DNA from 3 places in the Streptomyces sp. NPDC058335 genome. Region 3 is predicted to be linked to each of the others. Evidence: riboswitches for the same ligand, from Rfam matches in the RefSeq annotation. Region 3 holds a riboswitch; each other region holds the start of a gene.
The links. A riboswitch is a leader RNA that binds a small molecule or an ion and turns the genes downstream of it on or off. The one in region 3 is predicted to bind thiamine pyrophosphate.

Region 1 (7,955 bases), on a different contig from region 3:
TCGGTGGTATCCGCGAGATGTCCAAGGTCCCCAGCGCCGTCTGGATCGTGGACACCAAGAAGGAGCACATCGCGGTCGGTGAGGCCCGGAAGCTCAACATTCCGGTGGTCGCCATCCTCGACACCAACTGCGACCCCGACGAGGTCGACTACAAGATCCCGGGCAACGACGACGCGATCCGCTCCGTCACGCTGCTCACCCGCGTGATCGCCGACGCCGTGGCCGAGGGCCTCATCTCCCGCTCCGGTGTCGCCACCGAGGGCAAGGGCGACAAGGCCGCCGGCGAGCCGCTGGCCGCGTGGGAGCGCGACCTGCTCGAGGGCGAGAAGAAGGCGGACGCCGAGAACGCGGACGACGCCGCCGAGAAGCCGGCCGAGGCCGCTGCCGAGGCGCCCGCCGCCGAGGCCGCCGCCGAGGCGCCGGCTGCCGAGGAGGCCCCGGCTGCGGAGGCTCCGGCCGCCGAGGCCGAGGCTCCGGCCGCCGAGGCCGAGCAGGCCTGACCCGTCGGGACGTGCGACGGCGGGAGCGGTGACATCGAGTCCGCTCCCGCCGTTCACCCGTAGGTCAGCGGTGGGTCACAGGCCTACAGCTCCATGTAGGCCGCAGACCCCGTAGATCTTCGATCTTCCAGACTTCGAGAAAGACTCACAGACTCATGGCGAACTACACCGCCGCCGACGTCAAGAAGCTCCGCGAGCTCACCGGCGCCGGCATGATGGACTGCAAGAAGGCGCTGGACGAGGCCGAGGGCAACGTCGACAAGGCCGTCGAGGCGCTCCGTATCAAGGGCCAGAAGGGCGTCGCCAAGCGCGAGGGCCGCTCCGCCGAGAACGGCGCCGTGGTCTCGGTCATCGCCGACGACAACTCGGCCGGCACCATCGTCGAGCTGAAGTGCGAGACGGACTTCGTCGCCAAGGGCGAGAAGTTCCAGGCCGTCGCCAACGCGATCGTCGAGCACGTCGCCAAGACCTCCCCGGCCGACCTCGAGGCGCTCCTCGCCTCCGAGATCGAGCCCGGCAAGACCGTCCAGGCGTACGTGGACGAGGCCAACGCCAACCTGGGCGAGAAGATCGTCCTGGACCGCTTCGCGCAGTTCGCGGACGGCTACGTCTCCGCGTACATGCACCGCACGATGCCCGACCTGCCCCCGCAGATCGGTGTCCTCGTCGAGCTGGACAAGCCCAACGCCGACGTCGCCAAGGGCATCGCCCAGCACATCGCCGCCTTCGCGCCGAAGTACCTCTCCAAGGAGGACGTGCCGGCCGAGGTCGTCGAGTCGGAGCGTCGTATCGCCGAGGAGACCACCCGCGCCGAGGGCAAGCCCGAGGCCGCGATCGCCAAGATCGTCGAGGGTCGTCTCAACGGCTTCTTCAAGGACGCCACGGTCCTCGGTCAGCCCTACGCCCTGGACAACAAGAAGTCCGTGCAGAAGGTCCTGGACGAGGCCGGTGTCAGCCTGAAGCGCTTCGCGCGCATCAAGGTCGGCATCTGAGTCCGTACCGCGACGGACGCCCGGCCCCGATAGGGTCGGCAGCAGTCGTCCGTGGACGCCGTCACCTGGCGTGTGACGGACGACAGCAGATCTGACGAGGAGGCCATTGCCGCGCACGGGTTGCGAACACCCCACCGGCAGTGGCCTTCTTCGTATGTGCACCACGTGAAAGAGGCGGGATCTCCCATGACCACCACCAAGGCCCAGAAGAGCGACGACGGCAAAGTGAGCGGCCGGTTTCTGCTGAAGCTGTCCGGAGAGGCTTTCGCCGGTGGCGGCAGCCTGGGTGTCGATCCCGACGTGGTGCACAAGATCGCCCGGGAGATCGCGGCCGTCGTGCGTGACGGGGCGGAGATCGCGGTGGTCATCGGCGGCGGCAACTTCTTCCGCGGCGCCGAACTCCAGGTACGAGGCATGGACCGGGCCCGCTCGGACTACATGGGCATGCTCGGCACCGTCATGAACTGCCTCGCCCTCCAGGACTTCCTGGAGAAGGAAGGCATCGACAGCCGGGTCCAGACCGCCATCACCATGGGCCAGGTCGCCGAGCCGTACATCCCGCTGCGCGCCGTGCGCCACCTGGAGAAGGGCCGCGTCGTCATCTTCGGCGCCGGTATGGGCATGCCGTACTTCTCCACCGACACCACCGCCGCCCAGCGCGCCCTGGAGATCGACGCCGAGGCGCTCCTGATGGGCAAGAACGGCGTGGACGGCGTCTACGACTCCGACCCGAAGACCAACCCGGAGGCCGTCAAGTTCGACGCCCTCGGCTACGGCGAGGTCATCACGCGCGAGCTGAAGGTCGCCGACGCCACCGCCATCACGCTGTGCCGCGACAACAAGCTCCCGATCCTCGTCTTCGAGCTTCTGGTGGAGGGCAATATCGCTCGGGCCGTCAAGGGTGAGAAGATCGGCACGCTGGTGAGTGAGCAGGGCAGCCGGGCCTGACCGGCGGAACTCCCCGGTCCGGTCCGTGGGAACCCCGGTTCCCACGACAACACCTGACCGGGCGACGGACCCTGGTCGGGGGATGGACAATGTCCTGCCGGTCGGGAACCGTGCAGGAAGAAGACGCGACGCAGCCGGCCGCCGCCTCCGCAAGGAACCGGAGCCGGGCCTACTCAAGACACGCAGGAGCAAGTGGTGATCGAAGAGACCCTCCTCGAGGCCGAGGAGAAGATGGAGAAGGCCGTCCTGGTCGCCAAGGAGGACTTCGCCGCGATCCGCACCGGCCGTGCGCACCCGGCGATGTTCAACAAGATCGTGGCCGACTACTACGGCGCGCCGACGCCGATCAACCAGCTGGCTTCGTTCTCCGTGCCGGAGCCGCGCATGGCGGTCGTGACCCCGTTCGACAAGAGCGCGCTGCGCAACATCGAGCAGGCGATCCGTGACTCGGACCTGGGCGTCAACCCGAGCAACGACGGCAACATCATCCGGGTGGTGTTCCCCGAGCTGACGGAGGAGCGCCGCCGCGACTACATCAAGGTCGCCAAGAGCAAGGGCGAGGACGCCAAGGTGTCCATCCGCGCCGTGCGCCGCAAGGCCAAGGACGCGATCGACAAGCTCATCAAGGACGGCGAGGTCGGCGAGGACGAGGGCCGCCGTGCCGAGAAGGAACTCGACGACACCACCGCGAAGTACGTCGCCCAGGTGGACGAGCTCCTCAAGCACAAGGAAGCGGAGCTGCTCGAGGTCTGATGAACGACTCTTCCTGGGGCGCTCCGCCACGAGCCGGTTCACAGGCCGGGTACTGGGGGCCCAACGATCACGGGGCCGTCCCGCACGGACCTGTCCAGGGGGCTGCCCCGGCGGGTCCCGCGTACGATGCGCCTGAGGCGCAGCAGACTCGCCCCATGCCCATCGTCCCCGACGTACCCGCTCATGGCGGAAACCAGGATGACGACCGGGGGGCCGCTCGGCTGGGCGGCCCCTTGTTCCGAGACGAGACGTTCCGCGACGGGACGTCCCACGGCGGGACGTTCCGAAACGAGACGTCCCCCGCGGGGACGTTCCGTGACGAGACCCCGTCGGCACAGCCCCCTGCGGCGGTGCCGCAGAATCCGGAGCCCATGCCCGACGCACCACAGCCGGCATCCGCCCCGCAGAAGAAGAGCGCGGGCCGTGACCTGACTGCGGCCATAGGGGTCGGTGTCGGACTCGGTGCGGTGATCATCGCGTCGCTGTTCGTCGTCAAGGCCGTCTTCGTCGGCGTGATCGCGGTCGCCGTCGTCGTCGGCCTGTGGGAGCTGACCAGTCGGCTCCAGGAGCGCAAGGGCATCAAGGCTCCGCTGGTGCCGCTCGCGGTCGGCGGCGCGGCCATGGTCGTCGCCGGATACGTCCGGGGTGCCGAGGGCGCCTGGGTTGCCATGGCCCTGACCGCGCTCGCGGTCCTGGTCTGGCGGATGACGGAACCGCCGGAAGGTTACCTCAAGGACGTCACTGCCGGAGTCTTCGCGGCCTTCTACGTCCCGTTCCTGGCCACGTTCGTCGCGATGATGCTCACCGCGGACGACGGGGCGCTCCGCGTCATGACGTTCCTGCTGCTGACGGTCGTCAGCGACACCGGGGCGTACGCCGTCGGCTGGCGCTTCGGCAAGCACAAGCTCGCTCCGCGGATCAGCCCCGGCAAGACCCGCGAGGGCCTGCTCGGCGCGGTGTCGTTCGCGATGGTCGTCGGTGCACTGTGCATGGAGTTCGTGATCGAGGACGGCACCTGGTGGCAGGGTCTGCTGCTCGGCCTGGCGGTCGCGGCCAGCGCCACCCTCGGTGACCTCGGCGAGTCCATGATCAAGCGGGACCTCGGCATCAAGGACATGGGCACCCTGCTCCCCGGTCACGGCGGCATCATGGACCGCCTGGACTCGCTCCTGCCCACCGCGCCGGTGGTGTGGCTGTTGCTGGTGCTGTTCGTGGGGTCCGGCTGATCGGTACTCAGCCCGGTCGAAACGAGCCCCCGTCCCCCGCGGACGGGGGCTCGTCCCGTGATCAACCGCTCCGACAGGGTCCCGCGCATGGGGACGGCGAGACGGGGCGAGGACGGCCGGTACCACGGTGATCTGCCGTGCCGATGGTGCGAGGCGCTCCTCGCGCAGAACGGACGGCGCAGGCCGAAGCTCTACTGCGGCGGATGGCACCGGACGACGACGTACGCCGCCCGGTGCGTCACACCGCGACCGGCGGGCTGTTCTGAGCCGACCGGGGCACCCGAATGGATCTGCGACACTGGTAGAGCCATGCCTAAGCCCGGAGAACTCACTTTCGTCGCCCCCCGCGGAGCCAAGAAGCCGCCGCGGCACCTCGCCGACCTCTCGCCCGCCGAGCGGAAGGAGGTGGTGGCGGAGATCGGTGAGAAGCCGTTCCGTGCGAAACAGCTGTCGCAGCACTACTTCGCGCGGTTCGCGCACGACCCGGCCGAGTGGACCGACATCCCCGCCGGTGCCCGTGAGAAGCTGCGCGAGGCGCTGCTGCCCGATCTGATGACGGTCGTACGGCATCTGTCGACGGACCAGGGGACCACCCGCAAGACGCTCTGGCGGCTGTTCGACGGCACGCTCGTGGAGTCGGTGCTGATGCGGTACCCGGACCGGGTGACCATGTGCATCAGTTCGCAGGCCGGCTGCGGGATGAACTGCCCGTTCTGCGCGACCGGGCAGGCGGGGCTCGACCGGAACCTGTCCACCGCCGAGATCGTCCACCAGATCGTGGACGGGATGCGGGCGCTGCGCGACGGAGAGGTTCCCGGCGGACCGGCCCGGCTGTCCAACATCGTGTTCATGGGCATGGGTGAGCCGCTCGCCAACTACAAGCGGGTCGTCGGCTCCATCCGCGCGCTCACCGACCCCGCGCCCGACGGGCTGGGGCTCTCGCAGCGCGGGATCACCGTGTCGACCGTGGGGCTGGTGCCGGCCATCAACCGGTTCTCCGACGAAGGCTTCAAGTGCCGGCTGGCCATCTCGCTGCACGCCCCCGACGACGAGCTGCGCGACACCCTCGTCCCCGTGAACACGCGGTGGAAGGTGCGCGAGGTGCTCGACGCCGGATTCGAGTACGCCGAGAGGTCCGGGCGCCGGCTGTCCATCGAGTACGCGCTGATCCGCGACATCAACGACCAGGCCTGGCGTGGTGACCGTCTCGGGCGCATGCTCAAGGGCCGGCCCGTACATGTGAACCTGATCCCGCTCAACCCGACGCCGGGTTCCAAGTGGACCGCCTCCCGGCCCGAGGACGAGAAGGCGTTCGTCGAGGCCATCGCGGCGCACGGGGTGCCCGTCACCGTCCGGGACACGCGTGGTCAGGAGATCGACGGGGCGTGTGGTCAGCTCGCCGCCACCGAGCGGTAGTCTGACCGACGTAAGTACTGTCCTGTTTTCAGACAGTGCGGTAAATCAGACATCTTCATATTCCGACAGGGGAGCGCCACAGCGCTGAGAGTGCGGCACCGGGCCGCAGACCCTCTGAACCTCGCCCAGGTCATTCTGGGTAGGAAGTTCGGTCATCACTCGAGCTGTTGCGCCCTGCCCGGACACCCTCGCGGGTTCCGGGCGGGGCCGCGTCTCTTCCTGGTCACCTCCAGGAGGAATTCCAGTGCACACCAGGACGTTCGTGGCCGCGGCCGTAGGCCTCGGTCTCGGTCTCGTCACGCTGTCCGCCTGCGGATCGTCGGACGACGGCGGTTCCTCGCAGAGCGAGAGCAAGACCGTCACCCTCGTCAGCCATGACTCGTGGGCCGTCTCCGAGAACGTGCTCGCCGACTTCGAGAAGAAGTCCGGCTACCAGGTGAAGGTCCTCAAGGACGGCGACGCCGGGCAGGCCGTCAACAAGGCGATCCTCACCAAGGACAACCCGCAGGGCGACGTCTTCTTCGGCGTCGACAACACCCTGCTCTCCCGCGCGCTCGACAACGGCGTCTTCCAGCCGTACGAGGCGCAGGGGCTGGACCAGGTCGACGGGCAGTACCAGCTGGACGCCGGAAAGCACCGGGTCACGCCCGTCGACTACGGCGACATCTGCGTCAACTACGACAAGAAGTACTTCACCGATCACAAGCTGGCCCCGCCGGCCACCTTCGACGACCTGGCGAAGCCGGCGTACAAGAACCTGCTCGTCACCGAGAACGCCTCCACCTCCTCGCCCGGCCTCGGCTTCCTGCTCGGCACGGCCGCCAAGTACGGGGACGGGGGAGGCTGGGAGGGTTACTGGAAGAAGCTCAAGGCCAACGGTGTGAAGGTCGTCGACGGCTGGGAGCAGGCCTACAACGAGGAGTTCTCCGGCTCGGCCGGCGGCAGGAAGGCCGGCGGGGACCGGCCGCTCGTCGTCTCCTACGCCTCCTCGCCGCCCGCCGAGGTGATCTACGGCGACCCGAAGCCGACGACCGCGCCGACCGGTGTCGCGACCGGCACCTGCTTCCGGCAGGTCGAGTTCGCCGGACTGCTGAGCAACGCCGAGAACAGCGAGGGCGGCAAGGCGCTGATCGACTTCCTGATCTCGAAGACGTTCCAGGAGGACATGCCGCTCAACATGTTCGTCTACCCGGTGGCCAAGGGCGCGGCCGTGCCCGCCGAGTTCACCGAGTACGGCCCGGCCGCCGAGGATCCCGAGACGATGGACCCGGCGAAGATCGCCGCGGACCGCGACCAGTGGGTCAAGTCGTGGACCTCGCTCGTACTGAAGTAGACCGGCGGGCGGCCCCGCGCCGCGGGCGTACCGGGAGCGCGGCGCGGCTGGGGCTCATGGCCCTGCCCGTCGCGTTCTTCGGGATGTTCTTCGCCTACCCGGTCGCCGCGATCCTCTCGCGCGGACTGTACTCCGGCGGCGGCTGGCACTTCGGGCGCCTGTTCGACGTGCTCGGGCAGTCCGACATCCGGCACGTCCTGTGGTTCACCACCTGGCAGGCACTCGCCTCCACCGCGCTCACCCTGCTGATCGCCCTGCCCGCCGCCTACGTCTTCGCCCGGTTCTCCTTCCCCGGCAAGCAGGTCCTGCGGGCCGTCGTGACCGTCCCGTTCGTGCTGCCGACCGTCGTCGTCGGTACGGCGTTCCTCGCGCTGGTCGGCCGCGGTGGTCTCCTCGACGAGCTGTGGGGCGTACGGCTGGACACCACCGTGTGGGCGATCCTGCTCGCCCACGTCTTCTTCAACTACGCCGTCGTCGTGCGGACGGTCGGCGGACTGTGGGCGCAGCTCGACCCGCGGCAGGAGGAGGCCGCGCGGATGCTCGGCGCCTCGCCCTTCCGGGCCTGGCGGCAGGTGACCCTCCCGGCCCTCGCGCCGGCCGTGGCCGCCGCCGCGCTCATGGTGTTCCTCTTCACCTTCACCTCCTTCGGCGTGGTGCAGATCCTCGGCGGCCCGACCTTCTCCACGCTGGAGGTCGAGATCTACCGGCAGACCTCCGAGATCTTCGACCTGTCGACGGCCGCCGTCCTCACGATCGTCCAGTTCCTCGCCGTCGGCGCGATCCTCGC
Region 2 (7,955 bases), on a different contig from region 3:
GCAGCTCGATCGGATCGGGCAGCAGCGTCCGCTCGTCGGCGATGACCTCCAGCTTGACCAGATCGGTCCCCAGCGCCTCCCGGGCCAGCCGTGCCGTCAGCACCGCCTCCCCGGCGGTGAAGCACCCCGCGGTGTTGGGCAGCACCCGGATGCCGAGCCGTTCGAGCACCGACAGCACGGACCCGTGCACCGAGGGGTCGACCCGCCGCATCGCGACGGTGGTCAGCTCGGTCCCGGACGCGACCAGCGCCCGCTCCAGCGTCTCCAGGCTGGGCGCACCGCCGGTACCCATGATCAGGCGGGACGAGTACGTCGTACCGCCGAGGACGAAGGGATCGTCGGCCATGGCTCAGCCTCCCTGGACGGCGGTGAGGACTTCCACGCGGTCTCCGTCGGAGAGGGCGGTGGCGGACCACCGCGCGCGCGGGACGACGGTTTCGTTGAGGGCGGCGGCCACTCCGGTGGGCGCCGGCGTCAGGGACCGTACGACGCTGTCGAGGGCCGTGCCGGGAGCGACCTCGCGTCGCTCGCCGTTGACGGAGATCTTCATGCGGGCTGCTCCGAGAGTGCGGCGGCGTGGAAGCGCCTGGGTGTGAAGGGGCGGGCCTCGACGGGAAGTTGACCGGTGGCCAGCGCGTGCGCCATCGCGTCCCCGGTGACCGGTGTCAGCAGCACGCCGTTGCGGTAGTGCCCGGTCGCCAGCAGCAGCCCGTCCATGCCGGTGGGCCCGAGCAGGGGCGCGTTGTCCGGCGACCCGGGACGCAGCCCCGCGCGCGTCTCGGTGAGCGGCAGCTCGGTGATCCCGGGAACCAGTTCGTGGGCGTCGCGCAGCAGCTCGTAGACGCCCCCGGCCGTCACCGTCGTGTCCCAGCCCAGTTCCTCGCTCGTGGCCCCGACGACCAGCTCGCCGTTCTCGCGCGGCACCAGGTAGACGTGGCTGCCGCGCACCACGGCCCGTACCGTCCGGGTCAGGAACGGCGCGTACCGCCGTGGCACGGTCAGCCGCAGCACCTGGCCCTTCACGGGCCGCACCGGGGGCAGCACCTCCGCCGGGACGCCCGCGAGCCGCCCGCTGAGGCTGCCCGCCGCGAGCACCACCTGCTCCGCCGCGAGCGTCGTACCCGCGCGCGTGAGGACCCCCGCGGCGCGCCCGGCCGACACGGTCAGCCGCTCCGCCCAGTCGCGGTGGAAGGCCACGCCCGCCCGCTCGCACGCGGTCACCAGCGCCGCCGCCAGCCGCCGGGGATCGATCTGGTGGTCGCCGTCCACCCGCAGCCCGCCGCGCACCCCGGGCGCGAGCATCGGCTCCAGCCGCCGGCACTCCCGTCCGGACAGCCATTCCGAGGTGAGCCCCGACTGCCGTTGCAGGGCGTGCAGTTCCCGCAGATGGGCGCGGTCGTCGGCGTCCAGCGCGACGGCGAGGGTGCCGGAGCGGCGGTAGCCGAGGTCGTGGCCGGTCAGGTCGGTGAGTTCGGCCACGAAGTCCGGGTAGCGGCGGGCCGATTCCAGGTTCAGGCCGAGCAGCGTCTGCTCGCCGTAGTGCAGTTCCGTGACCGCGGCCAGCATCCCGGCCGCCACCTGCGCGGCCCCGCCGCCCGGCCCGGGGTCCACCACCGCCGTGGCGAACCCCCGCTGCGCGGCCCGCCACGCGGTGACGAGCCCGATGATGCCGCCCCCCACGACGAGGACGTCCGACATAGGTGAGGACATGGGCGTCCAGCCCCTCCCTTCGCCGGCATGACCCGGATCAGGTTCGTACGGTCGGAGGCCGCCAGCCTCCCTCTCAGCCCGGTGCGTCCGGGCTCCCGCGAGTGCTCTACGTTGGCCACCCTAGCCCCCCGCCGTCCGTCCCAGTAAGGGAGCCTCCTCTCGTGGCCCGTTCGCTCGACGGCCTGGTCCTGGCCCCGGTGGCCGACCAGGCCCCCGGTCAGGTCGGCACCCGCACCCGCTTCACGTACCGCGAACGGGACGGCGTGATCTGGGCCGACTACGCGGGCGGCGACGTCGTACGCGGGCACCTGGTGGGTACCCGCGAGGGAGACCGGCTGGACTTCCGGTACGTCCAGCTGGGGCACGACGGGACGACGTCGTCCGGGCACTGTGTGTCGGCGGTCGTCGAACTGCCCGACGGGCGGCTGCGCCTCGACGAGACCTGGGAGTGGGAGTCGCGGCCGGGGAGCGGGACCAGCGTGGTGGAGCAGATCGCGGAACCGGTCACGGAACAGGGGCACGGAACACGGTCACGGAACAGGACGACTGACTGACGATCCGTCAGTTGTCTAAGGTGATCAGGTGAGCGAACAGACGCGGGAAGAAGACAGGCCGGCGGAGCGGCGGGTGGTCGTCGTCGGCGCGGGGATGGCCGGGGTGCAGACCGCGGTCGCCCTGCGCGAGCAGGGCTTCCACGGGACGGTGACCCTCATCGGCGCCGAACCCCACCAGCCCTACGACCGGCCCCCGCTGTCCAAGGCCGTCCTGCTCGGCACGGCCGAGCACTCCGCCTTCGACGTCGACTTCGAGAGCCTCGGCGTCGAACTCCGGCTCGGCACCGAGGCCCTCGGCGTACGCCCCGCCGACCACGAACTGGACACCGGGTCCGGGCCCGTCCCGTACGACGTCCTCGTGCTCGCCACCGGCGCCGAACCGATCCGGCTGCCCGGCGCCGAGGGCGTCCCCGGCGTCCATCTGCTGCGCACCCTGGACGACGCCGAACGGCTGCGGCCGGTGCTCGCCCGCCGGCACGACATCGTGGTCGTCGGCGCCGGCTGGATCGGCGCCGAGTTCGCCACCGCCGCGCGCGAGGCCGGCTGCGCGGTGACCGTCGTGGAGGCCGCTGACCGGCCGCTGGCCGGCGCCCTGCCCGCCGAGGTCGCCGCCCCGATGACCTCCTGGTACGCCGACAGCGGCACCGAGCTGCGCACCCGCGCGCGCGTGGAGCGCGTCGAGCCCGGTGCGGTCCTTCTCGACGACGGGTCCCGGCTGCCCGCCGACGCCGTCGTGGTCGGCATCGGCGCCCGCCCCGCGACGGCCTGGCTGACCGGCTCGGGCGTCGAGCTGGGCCGGCACGGCGAGGTCGTGGCCGACGCGAGCCTGCGCACGTCCGTGCCCGACGTGTACGCGGTCGGCGACTGCGCCTCCTTCCCGTCCGGGCGGTACGGCGAGCGCCTCCTCGTCCACCACTGGGACAACGCCCTCCAGGGGCCGCGCACGGTCGCCGCGAACATCCTCGGCTCGGCCACCGGCGAGGTCCCCGCGGTCTACGACCCGGTGCCGTACTTCTGGTCGGAGCAGTTCGGCCGCTTCGTCCAGTACGCCGGCCACCACACCGGCGCCGACACGACCCTGTGGCGCGGCGACCCCGCCGGACCGGCCTGGACGGTCTGCTGGCTGCGTGAGGACCGCCTGGTCGCGCTGCTGGCGGTGGGCCGCCCCCGCGACCTCGCGCAGGGCCGCCGGCTGATCGAGTCGGGCACGCCGATGAACCCCGAGCTGATCGCGGACCCGGCGACGCCGCTCAAGGCGGCGACGGCTCAGACCGCGGGTCCAGCGGGCGGCTCCACCCGCTGAGGGGAGGCTCGGCTACCGACTGTCGGTCCGGGATGGCAGTCTTGAGGGGTGACCGAGATTGACGCAAAGATCGATGCTCTCGTCCCCGCCTGGCTCACCCTGCCCGACATCGCAGAGATGCTCGATGTCGACGTGGTGCGTGCGCGGCAGCTGGTCAAGGACGGCCAGCTCATCGCCGTACGCCGTGGTGAGAACAGGGCACTGCACGTCCCCGCCGCCTTCATCGACGAGGACAAGGTGGTCAAGGGCCTGTCCGGGACCCTGACCCTGCTGCGGGACGACGGCTTTTCGGACGAAGAGATGCTGGAGTGGCTGTTCACTCCCGACCCGTCCCTGCCCGGGACGCCGGCGCAGGCGCTGGCGGAGAATCGCGGCACGGAGGTGAAGCGTCGCGCCCAGGCGCTCGCCGTCTGACCCCGAGATCCGCTCCGTAGAGCCCACAGAGCCACAGAGCCCGACGGGGCTTCGTGGCTTCGAAGAACCGCCAGGTGTGCGGCCGTGGCCGCCCGCCGCGACCGCACACCGCCGCCCCGGGAGACGCCCGCGGCGCACCCGACCGCACCGGGGGAGACCCCGAGGCGCCACCGACCGCCCCCGGGGGACCCACGCATGCCCGACACCGCCCGCTCCCAGCTCGCCGAGGCCCGCCTCTACCTCTGCACGGACGCCCGCAGGCGCCAGGGCGACCTCCCGGAGTTCCTGGACGCGGTCCTCGCGAGCGGCGTCGACATCGTGCAGCTGCGCGACAAGGGCATGGAGGCGGCCGAGGAGCTGGAGCACCTGGAGGTGTTCGCCGACGCCTGCGCCCGCCACGGCAGGCTGCTCGCGGTCAACGACCGGGCGGACGTCGCCCATGCCGCCGGCGCCGACGTCCTCCACCTCGGCCAGGGCGACCTGCCGGTCCCCGCGGCCCGTGCCGTCCTCGGCGACGGCGTCCTGATCGGCCGCTCCACGCACAGCGAGGCGGAGGCGGACGCCGCGGCCGTCCAGGAGCGCGTCGACTACTTCTGCACCGGCCCGTGCTGGCCCACCCCCACCAAGCCCGGCCGCCCGGCACCCGGCCTCGGCCTGGTCCGGCACACGGCGGCGCTGGGCACCGAGCGACCCTGGTTCGCGATCGGCGGCATCGACCTCGGCAACCTCGACGAGGTGCTGGAGGCGGGCGCCCGCCGGGTCGTGGTCGTCCGGGCGATCACGGAGGCCGACGATCCGGGCGCCGCGGCGGCGGAGTTCGCCAAGCGGCTGCGCGGGATCTGAACCGGCCGCCGCCCTGCCGCCCCTCTGCTCCGCCGTTCCCCATCCCTTGGTCCGTCTGTCCAAGGGATGGACAACAAGTGGACAATTCGGGCAAATTTCCGAGATCTGGTGGGGGCGCGCCCCTCCCCTGGCTAACCTGCGGGTATGGCCCTCGGAACCGCATCCACCAGGACCGACCGCGCGCGTACCGTGCGTGACATCCTGGCCACCGGCAAGACGACGTACTCGTTCGAGTTCTACGCGCCGAAGACCTCCCAGGGCGAGCGGAGCCTGTGGAACGCGCTCCGGCGGGTCGAGGCGGTGGCCCCCGACTTCGTCTCCGTCACCTACGGCGCCGGCGGCACCACCCGGGCGACCACGGTCAAGGAGACGCAGCAGATCGTCGTCGACACCACCCTCACCCCGGTCGCGCACCTCACCGCCGTGGACCACTCCATCGCCGAACTGCGCAACATCATCGGCCAGTACGCCGACGCCGGGATCCGGAACATGCTCGCCGTGCGCGGAGACCCGCCCGGCGACCCCATGGGTGACTGGGTGCCGCACCCGCAGGGCCTCACCTACGCCGCCGAACTCGTCCAGTTGATCAAGGAGTCGGGCGACTTCTGCGTCGGCGTCGCCGCCTTCCCCGAGATGCACCCGCGCTCCAGCGACTGGGACACGGACGTCGCGCGCTTCGTCGACAAGTGCCGGGCCGGCGCCGACTACGCGATCACGCAGATGTTCTTCGACCCCGAGTCCTACCTGCGCCTGCGCGACCGGGTGTCGGCGGCCGGCTGCGCGACCCCGGTGATCCCCGAGGTCCTGCCGGTGACGAGTGTGAAGATGCTGGAGAGGCTGCCCCAGCTCAGCAACGCCCATTTCCCGGCGGCGCTGAAAGAGCGGATCCTCACAGCCAAAGACGATCCGGCCGCTGTACGCTCCATTGGCATCGACTTCGCCACGGAGTTCTGCGCTCGGCTGCTCGCCGAGGGAGTGCCCGGACTGCACTTCATCACGCTCAACAACTCCACGGCGACGCTGGAAATCTACGAGAACCTGGGTCTGCACCACCCACCGCAGGCCTAGACCGGTCGCACCGACTTACGACACACTGCGTAGCGGCCACTGGGAGAGGGGCGTACATGGGCTGGACGGTCCTCTACATCGCGTTCGGCATCGTCGCGCTGTGGCTGCTCGGTGAGGTGCTGCTGCAGTACAAGGCACGGCTGCGCTGGCGGCTGCTCGCATTCGGCGGCTTCCTCGGTGTCGTGTTCGGTGTGCTGATCCCGTCCGTCATCGTCATCGGTGTGGGCGCGGCCGCCTTCGCGGTCGGCCAGACGTACGTCACGCTGTCGTTCCGCCGTGGCTTCGCCGAGGGCTGGGCCGTCAGCCGCCCCGGCGCCGACGGCACCACCAAGCGCCGCCGCGGCAAGGGCGAGCACCAGGACCCGTCACTCGAGGTCTCAGGCCTGGAGGCGGCCGACGGCGGCCCCGACGGGTACGGACAGGACGCGGCCACGCCGTTCGGCGGCGACGCCGTCGCGTACGGCCAGGACAAGAGCGCCTACGGCGACGAGGACTACGACCGCGACGACGTCTTCACGCCCGCCCGCACCGCCGAGCCCACGGCAGCCGAGACCACCTCCGTCTACGAGCCGCAGCCGCTGCCCGACGACACCGGCTCCTACGGCGTGTACAGCGACACCGCCTACGCGTCCGCCACCCAGCCCCAGGACCAGTACGCGGCCGCCGCCCAGGGCGCCGACCAGGGCTACGGCTATGACGGCTACGGCCAGCAGCAGTACGGCTACGACGCCTCGGGCGAGCAGCAGTACGCGGCCTACTCCGACCCCTACATCGGCACCCAGACCTACGGCGGCGGCACCTACGACGCCGGGTACGACCAGCAGCAGTACGCCCAGCAGGGCTACAGCCAGGAGCAGTACGGCACCGGAGGCTACGACGGAACCCCGGCCGGCGGCGTATGGGTCCCGCAGCAGCGCAACACCGACGACCCGCTCGGCGGCGAACTCCCGCCCGAGCAGCCGTACCCCTACCAGGGCGACGGGCAGCAGCAGGGGAACGGGTACGACGAGCAGTACCGTTTCTGACGGACGCTCACGACGTCCCCTCGGGGCGGCTCGGGCGGCGGACGGGGCTCACTGCGAGCCCCGGAACTCCGGCCCCTCCACGACGAGTCCGGTCACCAGCGCGCCCGACATCCCCGCGTGAGGCAGCCCGCCGCCCGGGTGCGCCCAGCCGCCCACCGTGAACAGGCCCGGCAGAGCGGTGGAGTTGGCCGGGTGCAGCAGCCGGCCCCCGGCTGCCGCCAGGGTCGGCGCCGGGACGGAACCGCCCTCCACGCCGGTCTCCTCGGCGATGTCCGCCGGGGTGCGCACCTCCCGCCACAGGACCCGGTCCCGCAGGCCCGGAAGGGCACGCTCGGCGACCGAGAGCACCGCCTCCACCAGGTCGGTCCCCGGCTCGGTCCCGGCCGGGACCACGACACTCAGGGTGACCGCCTCATGGGCGGGGTCCGGCACCAGAGCGGGGTCCTCGGGCCGCAGCACCGTGACCGTCGGACCGGCGGCTTGCGCGGGCGCCGTACCGAACAGGGCCTCCAACTCGCCCTCGCGGTCCCGCGTGTGCACGATCGTCCGGTGCGCGGTGGCCTCCGGGCGTCCGCCGCGCAGCGCGAGCAGCACGGTCAGCCGGCTCGGCAGGCCCCGCTGCGGCACGACCTCGCCCTGACCGCGCGGCGGAACACCCGCGACGCCGCCCGCCCCCGGCGCGACCACGAAGTCCGCCTCCACCACGCTGCCGTCGCCCAGTTCCACCCCCGCCGCCCGGCCGTCCTTCTCCACGATCCGGGTGACCTCGGCACCGAAGACGAACGCGACCCGGCGGGCCAGACATCTCTCGTACACCGCGCGGGCCAGCTCGCGCACGCCACCGCGCACGGACCACATGCCGAAGGCGTGCTCCATGTAGGGCAGGACGGCCGCGCTCGCCGGAGTGACCCGCGGATCGAGGCCGTACGCCAGCGCGTGGCTCTCCAGGAGGGCGGCGAGGCGTGGGTCGCGCAGCTCCCAGGCGCCGACCTCGGCGAGCGTGCCCGCCCGGCGCGTGCGCAGCAGGCGCTTGTGCGG
Region 3 (7,955 bases):
TCGTGCGTACCTCGTCCCAGCGACGTTCGCCACGCACGACGGTCAGCCCACCGCGGGTGCCGGAGGAGAAGTAGGAGGGGGCGGCCGGCCTGGGGCGCGGCTGCTTCCCGTCCGGCTTCGGGCCCGACCACGGGGCGGATGACCTGGTTCCGGTTCCGGGTCGTCCGACCGCAGGGAACGGCGCCGCTGGGGCTCCGTCGGTCGGGCGGCCGCGGAGGCAGGGGGTGGGCGGTCGCCGAGGCGCCCATCGGAGGGACCCGGCCCCGACGATCGCGGACGGCTGCTCCGGCTCGAGAAGCCCGAAGTCCAGCCCGAGTCGGCCGAAGCCGGTCGGCATGAGCCGGGTGGAGTTGACCGGCGCCACCCGAGGCGCGGCCCGACGATGATCGCCGCAGGCCCCACACCCCGGCCGCGCCCCTCGCCACAACACGCCCGCAAATTCCCCGCCGACGGCGGAACATGCGGAGGCCGCGGGTGTAAGCACGGTGAGCAGTGGGTGAGCGAGTACTGCCGAAGCCCGGCCCAATCGGGGCGAAAGCCGCGGTGAACAGGAGCCTTGCTCTGATTCACCACCCCTGGGTCGTCACACGGCACGATCCGCATTCCTATGATGGGCGCACGGCACCGCGGACCGTTGCGACCAGGCAGTCCGAAGCGGTGCAGATGCGGCGCGATGGTGGAGGGGTCTGATGACTCAGGGGGCCGGTCAGGGACCCGAGGTGGAGCGTACGGCGACCGTGCGCGACTTCCGGGTGCCCGCATACGTCCACGAGACCGGTCCGTACGCCCACAGCGCGCACCCCGGTAACGCGGCACCGCCCCTCGAGGACCCCCTCGAACCCCCGGACGGCTACACGCCCACCCAGCGGGATCTGCCCGTCATCAACCGGGGCGACACCCTTCAGGTGCCCGTCGACCCGGCCGTCGCCCAGGCCCCGCAGGCCGCGACCGGCCCCGGTGCGCTGTTCGTCGTGGGCGACGTGCACGGCTATCTGGACGAGCTGATCGCCGCGCTCCAGGAGAAGGGCCTGATCGACGCGGCCGGCAACTGGTGCGCGGGCACCGCCCGGCTGTGGTTCCTCGGCGACTTCACCGACCGCGGCCCGGACGGCATCGGCGTGATCGACCTCGTGATGCGCCTGTCCGCCGAGGCCGCGGCGGCCGGCGGCTACTGCAAGGCCCTCATGGGCAACCACGAGCTGCTCCTGCTCGGCGCCAAGCGGTTCGGCGACACCCCCGTCAACTCCGGCGCGGGCACCGCCACCTTCCAGGCGGCCTGGCTGCTCAACGGAGGACAGAAGTCCGACATGGACCGCCTCCAGGACCACCACCTCCAGTGGATGGCCCGCCTGGACGCCGTGGAGGAGGTCGACGGCCATCTGCTCGTGCACTCCGACACCACCGCCTACCTCGACTACGGCGACTCGATCGAGGCGGTCAACGACACCGTCCACGAGACGATCACCCGTAATGACGCGGACGAAGTGTGGGATCTGTTCCGCAAGTTCACCAAGCGCTTCTCCTTCCGCGACGAGGGCGGCGCCGATGCCGTCCGCTCCCTGCTCGATACGTACGGCGGCACCCGCATCGTTCACGGCCACAGCCCGATTCCGTATCTGCTGGGCGATGTCGGTTCCGAGGACGACGAGGACTCGGCCGGTCCGGTGGTCGAAGGGCCGCACGTCTACGCCGACGGGCTGGCCATCGCGATGGACGGCGGCGTGACGATGGCCGGAAAGCTGCTGGTCCAGCAACTGCCACTGCCCATCTGACCGTTCCGGGGTCCGTCGCCGGCCGCGCCGGGCCCGCCCGACGGCGCTACGGCCCAGGGGCCAATTTCAGCAAACCCCCTGTTACCTCATGCCGTCGCCGCTCTACCATCGGTTCATCCGTAGCAGGCTCCCCTCCGTTTCTGCCCGACGGCTCGTTGGCATGCGAGCCCCAAGCCCTACGGAGCATCGGGGGATGCACATGAACAGCGTTCCGCAGCACCTGCACAGCGAGGACCGCCAGGAGTACGAGCGGATCCTCGACGAGGCGCTGCGCTCCGCACCACACCACCCGGAACTGGCCGCTGTGGGACAGCGGCTCAACCCCGAACAACTGCGCACCATGGCGCTCAACGCCTCCGCGCTCATCACGGCGTCCGCGGCGACCGAGTACCAGCACTATGTGAAGGTCCGTGGGGAACTGCGCCATCCGGCGCCGTCCACCCCGTCCTCGGCCGGTCATGAGTCCGGCGGCGCCGGTGAGCCGGGCGTGGGCGGGATGGGCCTCGCCGCCACCATGGGGGAGGCCGCCGAGGCCGCCGGAGCGGGCGCCGTCGCCATCGCCGCCGTCCTCACCCCGGTCCTCGCCGGAACCGCCGCGGTGATCTTCCTGCTCGTCGGTTACATCCTGCGGATGCTCGACCCCGAGCCGGCGTTCGCCAGGACGATGCTCACCACCGGATGGACGTTCGGGGCCGTGGCCGCGGCCGCGATCCTCGTCGCCACCGTCGGCCTCCTGCTCACCGCCCTGCGCAACCGTCCCTCCCTGGAGGCCGGCCCGTACAGCGAACTGAGCGAGGAGGTGGGCCGCGCGAGGGAGGCCTGGCGGGAAGCCCTGCTGGAGCGGGGCATCCTGCCGTTCCTCCGCGAGGCCCTCGCCCACCCCGGCACGAGCGCCGCGCTCGACCCCGCACCGGCCCCTCCGGCACCCACCGGCCGCCTGCCGAAGATCGGCTACGACCGTCCGGGCTTCAGCAGCCCCGACGAAGGAAACTCGGCCGGCTCCCGCCCCAGCTACAGCAGCCCGGACTACACCAGCCCGGACTTCGGCGGGCCGGAACACCAGCCGGAATAGGCCCTCGGCTTGCGCCCCCGCCCAGGGGAGCGCAAGCCGTAGGCCGGGCCGACGGAACGAGGGCCAGGGCGTCAGCCGGCCTGCCGGTCAGAGGATGCCCGCCTGCCCCGCGGCCGTGAGCCAACTCGGGAACTCGGACAGGAGACGGTCGTAGAGCTCCTGGTCCGGGACCGTGCGGATGTCGTCGACGGCGAAGAAGCCGACGTTGTCCACACGTCGGCCGGGCAGTGCGTCGAACCGCTCCAGCACGCCGTAGTTCGAGCGGCCGAGCCCGACGAACTGCCAGAAGATCGGCTCCGCCGCCGCCGCGCGCAGCTCCTTCTCGATCGCGGCGTCGCGGTAGACGCCTCCGTCGGAGAAGAACAGCACCAGCGTCGGGGCGGCCGCCGGATTCGCCCGAACATAGTCTCTGACCTGGGCGATCACCTTCTGTTCCTCGTTCTGGATGCCGACCGAGCGCATGTCGACCTGGCCCGGTTGCAGTCCCTTCCGCGGCTTCTTGCTCCGCCTGAACAGGCTGATCTCCCCCACCCGCACATGCAGCCGCAGCCACTCGGGGAGTTCGCCCAGGCGCAGGTCCGGCAGCCGGGCAGGGTCGGAGGCGAACGTCCAGGCCTGCATCTCACCGTCGTCATCAAGCTCTGCCGCCACAGCGGCCATCCGCTCGACCACGTCGGCCACCACCCCGCCGGAGTACAGGAACGACATGGACCCCGACGCGTCGAGCACGAGCACCACCCGCGCACTGACCCCCGCGGCACCGCGCTTCCGCAGACTGACCGCGACCTGCTCCTTCCGCAGGGACAGCCGCTTGCGCATATCGACCGGAAGCTGCTCCTCCCCCTTGGTCAGCCGGCCCCCGGCAGACGGCGCGGATACGGCGGCGGAGGCGGCCGGAGCCGACGGAGGCACGGGCGGGGGCGGGGGCGGCGTGCGTACGGCCGATGCCGCGTGGTCGGCTGCCGGCCCAGCGGGCTCCTCATCGACGCTGATCCCGAAATCGGTGGCCAGCCCCGCGAGCCCGGAGGCATACCCCTGCCCGACCGCGCGGAACTTCCACTGCCCCTCCCGCAGGTACAACTCACCTCCGATGAACGCCGTCTCCGTCTCTCCCCGCATCTCGAACCGCGCCAGCTCCGCCAGGCTCCCGGCATCGAGCAACCTGAGCGTCAGGCCGGCCACCTGCCCGAAGGTGCCGCCGTCGGCGGACGCGCACAGCGCCACACGCGCGACGGCACTCTCCAGCGAACGCAGGTCCACCTCGACCGTGTCGGCAGTGACACCGGCGGCGCTCCGCCTGCCCAGATGGGTGACTGCGCCGGAAGCGTGCCGCGGCTGGTTGTAGAAGACGAGGTCCGCGTCGTCACGCACCCTTCCGGCGGCGGTCAGCAGCAGAGCCGACACATCCACGTCCTGCCCGCCGGCCCGCTCGGACCAACTGATCTCGACGCGCACGGACGGCACATCGACCGGCAGATTGGCGCCCTTGCTCATGGATCGCGCTGTCATGCACCCAGTCTGCCGACCTCTGCGCCAGAAGCACCGCCCCAGGACGATTCCCTGCGCGTCAGTCCGCGATCGGCAGATACACCCGATTGCCCGCGGCCGCGAACTCCTTGGACTTCTGCGCCATTCCTTCCTCGACCTCCGCCCGACTGCCGCCGTGCTCACGGCGGATGTCGTGAGAGATCTTCATCGAGCAGAACTTCGGTCCGCACATCGAGCAGAAGTGAGCCGTCTTGGCCGGCTCCGCCGGGAGTGTCTCGTCGTGGAACTCCCGGGCGGTGTCCGGGTCGAGGGCCAGGTTGAACTGGTCCTCCCAGCGGAACTCGAAGCGGGCGTCGGACAGCGCGTCGTCCCACTCCTGCGCACCGGGGTGTCCCTTGGCGAGATCGGCCGCGTGGGCGGCGATCTTGTAGGTGATGACACCGGTCTTGACGTCGTCACGATTGGGCAGGCCCAGGTGCTCCTTGGGCGTGACGTAGCAGAGCATGGCCGTGCCCCACCAGGCGATCATCGCCGCACCGATGCCGGAGGTGATGTGGTCGTACGCCGGGGCGACGTCGGTCGTCAGCGGGCCGAGCGTATAGAAGGGAGCTTCATCGCAGATCTCCTGCTGAAGGTCGATGTTCTCCTTGATCTTGTGCATCGGGACATGTCCCGGGCCTTCGATCATCGTCTGAACATGGAAACGCTTCGCGATCCGGTTGAGTTCCCCGAGCGTGCGCAACTCCGCGAACTGCGCCTCGTCGTTGGCGTCCGCGATCGAACCGGGCCGCAGACCGTCGCCCAACGAGTACGTGACGTCGTAGGCCGCGAGGATCTCACAGAGTTCCTCGAAGTTCTCGTAGAGGAACGACTCCTTGTGGTGGGCCAGACACCACGCGGCCATGATCGACCCGCCTCGGGAGACGATGCCGGTCTTGCGGTTGGCCGTCAGCGGGACGTACGGCAGGCGCACCCCCGCGTGGACGGTCATGTAGTCCACGCCCTGCTCGGCCTGCTCGATCACCGTGTCCTTGTAGATCTCCCAGGTCAGCTCCTCGGCCCGGCCGTCGACCTTCTCCAACGCCTGGTAGAGCGGCACCGTGCCGATGGGGACGGGGGAGTTGCGCAGCACCCACTCGCGGGTGGTGTGGATGTTGCGGCCGGTGGACAGGTCCATGACCGTGTCGGCGCCCCAACGGGTCGCCCACGTCATCTTCTCGACCTCCTCCTCGATGGAGGAGGTCACCGCCGAGTTGCCGATGTTGGCGTTGACCTTCACCAGGAATCGCTTGCCGATGATCATCGGCTCGATCTCCGGGTGGTTGACGTTGGCCGGCAGCACCGCACGTCCGGCCGCGATCTCCTCGCGTACGACCTCGGGCTCCACGTTCTCCCGGATGGCCACGTACTCCATCTCCGGCGTGATCTCGCCCCGGCGGGCGTACGCGAGTTGGGTGACCGCCTGACCGTCACGGCCCCGGCGTGGCAGGCGCGGCCGTCCGGGGAAGACCGCGTCGAGGTTGCGCAGCCCGCCGCGCGGGGAGGTGTGCTTGATCCCGTCGTCCTCCGGGCGGACGGGGCGGCCCGCGTACTCCTCTGTGTCACCGCGGGCGATGACCCAGTTCTCCCGCAGAGGCGGCAGCCCTCTGCGGACATCCGTCTCGACGAGCGGATCGGTGTACGGGCCCGAGGTGTCGTACAGCGTGACCGACCGACCGTTGGTGAGATGCACCTGACGGACCGGCACGCGCAGGTCGGAGCGGGTGCCCTCGACATACGCCTTGTGCCATCCGATGGACTTCCCGGCCTCCCCGTCGGCAGAGACCTCGTCGGAGATCTGCGCGGAGGCAGGCGTGCGTGCGTCCTTGTTGGTCATGAGACCTACTCCCTACGCCGGCATTACCCGGTAACAGGTTCAGCGGTCGACGCAGCGGCTTCCGTCTGCCGACGTGTCATGTGAAACATCACTCGGTTGTGGTGACGTTCCACGTGAAACATCGCGAAGACGGAGGTCAGCGCCCTCTCAGCCCGGTGCTCCGAGCTCCCGCGTGTGCAAAGGTGCCTCCACGCTAGCGTCCTTTGTGGCGCGGTGAACAGTGGGCCTCTGTCGTTCTTGCGATGATCGGGCGGTGACCACGACACCCCATCCCCCGTTCCCACCGCCCGAACAGCCCCGCGGGCCGGGTATTCCTCCCGGTGGACGCCCCCGGCAAGGACAGGGGCACGGCCCCGGTGGCGGTTCGGTTCCCCGACCCGGTTCCGGGCCCGTTTCCCGTCCCGAGGACGGCTACAGCTTCGGCCCCGACGGCGGACAGGGCGGCGGCCCCGGCTTTGGTGGCGGACACGGGCACGTGTCCGGCGCCGGAGGGCACGGTGGTCGCGGGCACGGGCCCGGTGGTGGCCACGGCGGCGGCCGTGACGGCGCCGGAAGCACGGGTGGAGGCGGGGGCCACGGGCACGGCCCCGGTCCGGGTGACGGGCACGGCTCGGACGACGGCCACGGCAGCGGGCACGGCTCCGGCGACGGACACAGCGGTGGGCACGGTGGGGAGGGCCCCGGTTCAGGTGGCGGTCACGGGCACAGCCACAGTCACGGTCCGGCCGCCCCCGTCTCCCAACACCTGCGCAAGGTCATCGCGGCCGTTCTCATCCCGTTCGGCGTGGCCGTGCTCGTCGGCATGGTCGTGCTGTGGCCCGGCGGTGCCCCGGCGCACGAGCGCACCGGCGTCGGCTTCGACCGGCAGACGCAGCAGGCGACGGTCTCCAAGGTCGAGAGCATCAGCTGCTCGTCGGCGAACGCCTCGGGCGGCACCCCGACCGGCGACACCTCGACCGCCGAGGGCTCCTCCGCACAGCAACAGGAGGACGGCACCTGCAAGAAGGCCACGATCCGTGTGGACACCGGCTCGGACAAAGGCCGTACGTTCACCGAGATCGTCCAGCCGGACCAGTCACGTCAGTTGCACGAGGGCCAGAAGGTCGTGGTCGCCTACGAGCCCTCCGCGCCGAAGGACCTCCAGTACTCGGTCACCGATGTGAACCGCCGTGTCCCCATGGGCCTGCTCGCCATCATCTTCGCCGTCGCCGTCGTGGTCGTCGGGCGGCTCCGGGGTGTCATGGCGCTGGTCGCGCTGGCCATCAGCTTCATGGTGCTGAACTTCTTCGTCCTGCCCGCGATCCTGCAAGGCTCGAACCCGCTGGCCGTGGCGGTCGTCGGGGCGAGCGCCATCATGCTGATCGCCCTCTATCTGTGTCACGGTCTCTCGGCCCGCACCTCCGTTGCCGTACTGGGCACGCTCATCTCCCTGCTGCTGATCGGCGTCCTCGGCTCCTGGTTCGTCGACTGGGCGGCGCTGACCGGCAATACGGACGACAACACCGGTCTGATCCACGGTCTGTACCCGACGATCGACATGAGCGGTCTGCTCCTGGCCGGCATCATCATCGGTTCGCTCGGTGTCCTCGACGACGTGACGGTCACGCAGACGTCGGCGGTCTGGGAACTCCACGAGGCCAACCCCTCGATGGGCTGGCGAGGGCTGTACCGGGCAGGCATCCGGATCGGCCGCGACCACATCGCGTCCGTGGTCAACACGCTCGTCCTCGCCTATGCCGGCGCCGCA

Region 1: it holds a riboswitch for thiamine pyrophosphate, as region 3 does, so the genes downstream of both, ACFWJX_RS07460 (thiamine ABC transporter substrate binding subunit) here and thiC (phosphomethylpyrimidine synthase ThiC) in region 3, are expected to answer to the same signal.
Region 2: it holds a riboswitch for thiamine pyrophosphate, as region 3 does, so the genes downstream of both, thiO (glycine oxidase ThiO) here and thiC (phosphomethylpyrimidine synthase ThiC) in region 3, are expected to answer to the same signal.

What each region holds. Positions count from the first base shown of each region.
Region 1 covers NZ_JBHXHX010000003.1:350,048-358,002, forward strand. Annotated here, with positions in the region: gene rpsB (30S ribosomal protein S2) at 1-500, shown strand, start outside; gene tsf (translation elongation factor Ts) at 656-1,492, shown strand; gene pyrH (UMP kinase) at 1,679-2,440, shown strand; gene frr (ribosome recycling factor) at 2,636-3,193, shown strand; gene ACFWJX_RS07450 (phosphatidate cytidylyltransferase) at 3,193-4,419, shown strand; gene rlmN (23S rRNA (adenine(2503)-C(2))-methyltransferase RlmN) at 4,729-5,835, shown strand; TPP riboswitch at 5,893-5,999, shown strand; gene ACFWJX_RS07460 (thiamine ABC transporter substrate binding subunit) at 6,080-7,168, shown strand; gene ACFWJX_RS07465 (ABC transporter permease) at 7,225-7,955, shown strand, end outside.
Region 2 covers NZ_JBHXHX010000015.1:4,633-12,587, reverse strand. Annotated here, with positions in the region: gene ACFWJX_RS27230 (thiazole synthase) at 1-346, opposite strand, end outside; gene thiS (sulfur carrier protein ThiS) at 350-550, opposite strand; gene thiO (glycine oxidase ThiO) at 547-1,710, opposite strand; TPP riboswitch at 1,708-1,819, opposite strand; gene ACFWJX_RS27215 (hypothetical protein) at 1,872-2,264, shown strand; gene ACFWJX_RS27210 (NAD(P)/FAD-dependent oxidoreductase) at 2,293-3,567, shown strand; gene ACFWJX_RS27205 (Rv2175c family DNA-binding protein) at 3,616-3,981, shown strand; gene thiE (thiamine phosphate synthase) at 4,177-4,824, shown strand; gene metF (methylenetetrahydrofolate reductase [NAD(P)H]) at 4,969-5,892, shown strand; gene ACFWJX_RS27190 (hypothetical protein) at 5,949-6,917, shown strand; gene ACFWJX_RS27185 (phytoene desaturase family protein) at 6,966-7,955, opposite strand, start outside.
Region 3 covers NZ_JBHXHX010000005.1:292,542-300,496, reverse strand. Annotated here, with positions in the region: gene ACFWJX_RS11745 (LacI family DNA-binding transcriptional regulator) at 1-74, shown strand, start outside; gene ACFWJX_RS11740 (metallophosphoesterase) at 690-1,772, shown strand; gene ACFWJX_RS11735 (hypothetical protein) at 1,966-2,844, shown strand; gene ACFWJX_RS11730 (VWA domain-containing protein) at 2,932-4,353, opposite strand; gene thiC (phosphomethylpyrimidine synthase ThiC) at 4,412-6,208, opposite strand; TPP riboswitch at 6,201-6,390, opposite strand; gene ACFWJX_RS11720 (YibE/F family protein) at 6,684-7,955, shown strand, end outside.